One region of the Stenotrophomonas sp. YJH_SMC_4 genome, then DNA from elsewhere that is predicted to be linked to it. Evidence: predicted binding sites of a transcription regulator. Region 1 holds the regulator's gene; the other holds the start of a gene.
What was found. The regulator FliA, encoded in region 1, starts transcription of late flagellar genes. The targets are predictions, from matches to a motif close to TAAAGTTTNNCNNNCNNNGGCCGATAA.
Positions count from the first base shown of each region.

Region 2: a site for FliA is predicted at 1,141-1,167, ahead of AC5P9F_RS18355 (methyl-accepting chemotaxis protein). Genes of this name have one in related genera too.

Region 1 covers NZ_JCAFUR010000026.1:30,589-32,786, reverse strand. The annotation lists gene AC5P9F_RS19370 (protein phosphatase CheZ) at 1-106, opposite strand, end outside; gene cheY (chemotaxis response regulator CheY) at 106-498, opposite strand; gene AC5P9F_RS19360 (RNA polymerase sigma factor FliA) at 556-1,299, opposite strand; gene AC5P9F_RS19355 (MinD/ParA family ATP-binding protein) at 1,296-2,183, opposite strand; gene flhF (flagellar biosynthesis GTPase FlhF) at 2,170-2,198, opposite strand, start outside.
Region 2 covers NZ_JCAFUR010000021.1:33,361-35,558, reverse strand. The annotation lists gene AC5P9F_RS18355 (methyl-accepting chemotaxis protein) at 1-1,111, opposite strand, end outside; gene AC5P9F_RS18350 (L,D-transpeptidase family protein) at 1,344-2,198, shown strand, end outside.

The sequences.
Region 1 (2,198 bases):
GTCCGTCGATGCGCTGCCGCCAGGCGGCCTCGTCACCGGACTCGAGTGCGTCCAGGGCTTCCTGCAGGCGCAGGGAGAGGGCGCTCTTGTCGACCGTGGTATCCATCAGGCGCTGGCCGCCAGGCGTTCGAAGATCTTGCCGAGCTTCTCTTCCAGCGTCTGCGCAGTGAACGGCTTGATGATGTAGCCGTTCACGCCGTTCTGGGCGGCTTCGATGATCTGTTCGCGCTTGGCTTCGGCGGTGACCATCAGCACTGGCAGGGTCTTCAGCTTGGCATCGGCACGGATCGCCTTCAGCAGCTCGATGCCGGTCATCACCGGCATGTTCCAGTCGGTGACCACGAAATCGAACGGCTGGCTCTGCAGCAGCGACAGCGCGGCATGCCCGTCCTCGGCTTCGGCGGTATTGGTGAAGCCCAGATCGCCCAGCAGGTTCTTGACGATCCGACGCATGGTCGAGAAGTCATCGACGATCAGGATGCGCATGTTCTTGTTCAAAGCAGAGTTCCTTTGTTGTTCATTCCGGGCGGCCGGGGGCAGCCGCCTCGGGCATGTTCATTCTTCCAGGCCGGCGTCCGCCGCCTCGAAAATCTTGAGCCGGCCACGCAGGCGCAGCACCGCCTGGCCGTGGATCTGGCAGACCCGCGACTCGCTCACGCCGAGCACCGCGCCGATCTCCTTCAGGTTCAGTTCCTGCTCGTAGTAGAGCGAGAGCACCAGCTGTTCGCGCTCGGGCAGGTGGCCGATGGCCTTGCCCAGCTCGCGGCCGAACTCACCACGCTCCAGTACCTGCTGCGGGGTCGGGCCGCCCTGGGCGACGGTGTCCAGCTCGCCCTGGTCCTCGATGCGCGACTCCAGGCTCAGCACCTGGCCACGGGCGGCGTCTTCCATCAACCGCAGGTATTCGGGCAGCGGCATCTCCATCGCTGCGGCCACTTCGGTGGCGCTGGCGGCGCGGCCGCTGCTCTGTTCCAGGCGGCGGATGGTGGCGGCGGCATCGCGTGCACGGCGGTGCACCGAGCGCGGCACCCAGTCGCCACGGCGGATCTCGTCGATCATCGAACCGCGGATGCGGATCGAGGCATAGGTCTCGAACGAGGCGCCCTGGTCGGCGTCGTAGCTGCGCGACGCTTCGATCAGGCCCATCATGCCGGCCTGGATCAGGTCGTCCACTTCAACGCTGGCCGGCAACCGCGCGGCCAGGTGGTGGGCGATGCGCCGCACCAGGTCCGAATGCTGGGCGATGACCTCGTTGGCCGCCGAGCGCTGGACTTCCCTGTACTGGGCTGCGCCTTTCATGCGGCCACCCCGCGCTGCTTGAGGATGCGCTCGAGGAAGAACTCGACGCCGCCACGCGGTTCGGTCGGCGCCTGCCAGCGTGCGGTGCGACGCGCGATCTCGGTGATCGCCAGCGCGGCCGGGCTGGACGGGTAGGCCTTCACCACCGGCTGCTGGCGCTGCACCGACAGGCGCAGCCAGTCGTCCTGCGGCACGCAGCCCAGGTAGTTCAGCGAGACATCGGCGAGGAACTTCTCGCACACGCGGGTCAGCTTTTCGTACAGCACGCGGCCCTCGTTGGGGTCGCGCACCATGTTGGCCACTACCTGGATGCGGTCCACGCCGCGTTCGCGCGACAGCACCTTGATCAGCGCGTAGGCGTCGGTGATCGAGGCCGGCTCGTCACAGACCACCACCACGGTGTCCTGCGCGGCCTGGCAGAAGGTCAGCACGCCGTCGGTGATGCCTGCGGCGGTGTCCACCACCATGATGTCCAGTTCGCGTTCCAGCTCGGAGAACACGTTGACCAGGCCGACGTGCTCGGCCGGGGCCAGCTCGGCCATGTGCCGGCGGCCGGACGCGGCCGGCACCACCAGCACGCCGTTCGGGCCTTCGACGATGACGTCGTCCAGCGAGCAGCGGCCGGCGACCAGGTCGGCCAGCGTGAAGGTCGGGTTCAGCCCCAGGATCACGTCGATGTTGGCCAGGCCCAGGTCGGCGTCCAGCAGCAGCGTGCGCTTGCCCATCCCGGCCAGTGCCACCGCCAGGTTGGCGGACACATTCGTCTTGCCCACGCCGCCCTTGCCGCCAGTGACGGCAATGGTGCGCACAGGGCCGAGCGGCTCGCTGCGGGTGGCCGACAGCGGGAAGGTCTTGGTCAGCTTGGCGTACTCACGCGACGGCATGGTTCAACTCCGGGT
Region 2 (2,198 bases), on a different contig from region 1:
GCATGCTGAAATCACCGGCGCGCGCGGCCCGGGCCAGTTCATCGATCTGCGCGTTGATCGCCATCAGGCTCTGCTTCACTGCGGCCAGGGTGCGGGTCAGCGTGCCCTTCTCGCCCGGGTAGTCCGGCAGGTCGCGGCTGAGGTCACCGATGGCGTAACGCTGCATCACTTCGGCCATCAACAGTTCCACCTGCACGTGCGATTCGACCAGGCTGTTGGTGGCCTGCACCATGCGGCCGAAATCACCGGGGAAGGCGCTGGCGTCCATGCGGTAACGGATCGCACCGGCCTCGTGCTGTTCGGCCATCTGCAGCTGCGCGCCGATCGCTGCCTGCACGCTCTGGCGCACGCTGGCCATCGCCTCGCCCAACTGGGTCAGTTCGTCACGGCCGCCGAGGCGGAACTCCTGATCCAGCTGGCCCTTGGACAGGCGCTCGGCCAGGTTCACCGCGCGGGCCAGCGGGCCGGTCAGGCTGCGCCCGATCATCACCGAGGCGGCGATGCCGACCAGCAGTGCAACGCCGCCCAGCACCAGCAACTGCAGCAGGCTGCGCTCGCCCAGGCGGATTGCCTCGGCGGCCGCCTCACGGCTTTCCTTCTCCTCGAAGTCCACGCCATCGGACAGCGCCTTGTTCCAGCCGTTGGCGGCTTCCTGCACCGGGCCCAGGGTCAGCGCCACGGCGCCCGGGTAGTCGCCCTGCTCCATCAGTTCGCTGGTCTGCTTGTTGAGCGGACGCGCGATGGCACGCTTGGCGGCGATGGTTTCGGCAATGGCCTTGCCCTCGGCGTCGCTGGGCAGCGCCTGGTAGGCCGTCCAACTGGCCTCATAGCGCTTGACCAGATCGGCGATGCGCTGCTCATCATGGCCACGGTCATCGCCCTGGCGGATCAGCATCTCGCGGCGAACGACCATCATCTGGTTGTTGGCATCGAGCATCTGCGAGAGCAGGCGCACCTTGGCCACGCTGACATCGACCACCTGCTGCATCGCGCGCTTCTGCACGACACTGGCGGTGGCGCCGGTGGCCACCACGGCCGCAACCAACAGCAGCAACAGGCCAAAGCCCAGCCCAAGACGCCAGGCAACCCTGACATTCCTCAAGTAGTTCATCGGTACATCCAAAACGGGGGGATGTGGCGTTATCGGCGGCCCGCCAGGCAATCTTGATCGCCAACCGCCAATGGCGTGGGGCACCATTCACCTTGGTGAGCCCTTGGCCGGCGGCACCCGCGCGGGGACGGTGGCGCAACGACCCGACTGCTCATGCAGACGTCAGATCTCTTTCACGGCGGCTCGGCGCGGCCTGCAGGCAAGGTGGTGGCGTCATCTGCTGGAGTTCCCAATGCCATTACCCGTGTACCGATCCACCCTGCTCGCTCTCTCGCTGCTGGCATCGCCGGCGTTCGCGCAGGCACCGCCGCCTGGACTGCCCGCCCCCATTGCCGAGAAGGCCGGACCGGACACCGCAGCACGTTCCGCCCTGCATGCCCAGGTGCTGCTGGATCGCGCGAATTTCTCGCCCGGCCAGATCGACGGTGAAGTGGGCAGCAACCAGCGGCGCGCGGTGTCGGGTTTCCAGGCGGCGCACGGCCTGACCGTCACCGGTGAACTGGACGACGCGACCTGGCAGGCCCTGCAGGCTGATAGGGTCACCCCCCTGGCCAGCTACACGCTGACCAGCGAGGATGTCGCCGGGCCGTTCCAGGCGATGCCGAAGGGCCCCGCCGCACAGGCCAAACTGAAATCGCTGGGCTTCAACAACGTCGAAGAGTCGCTGGGCGAACGCTTCCACGCATCCCCTGAGCTGTTGAAGCTGCTCAATCCGGGCGTGGATCTGAGCAAGGCGGGCAACCGCATCCAGGTGCCCAATGTCGCACCATCGCCGCTACCGAAGGCGGCCAAGGTGGTCGTCGACAAGTCCGATTCCAGCCTGCAGCTGCTGGATGCGCAGGGCAAGGTGATCGCTCAGGTGCCGGTTTCCTCCGGCAGCCAGCATGATCCGCTGCCGATTGGCGAATGGAAGATCCTGGGCGTGTATCGCGACCCGCCGTTCCACTACAACCCCAAGCTGTTCTGGGATGCGCGCAAGGGCGAAAAGAAGGCGACACTGCCGCCGGGCCCGAACAATCCAGTCGGCCGGGTCTGGATCGACCTGTCCAAGCCACACTACGGCCTGCATGGCACGCCCGAGCCCGGC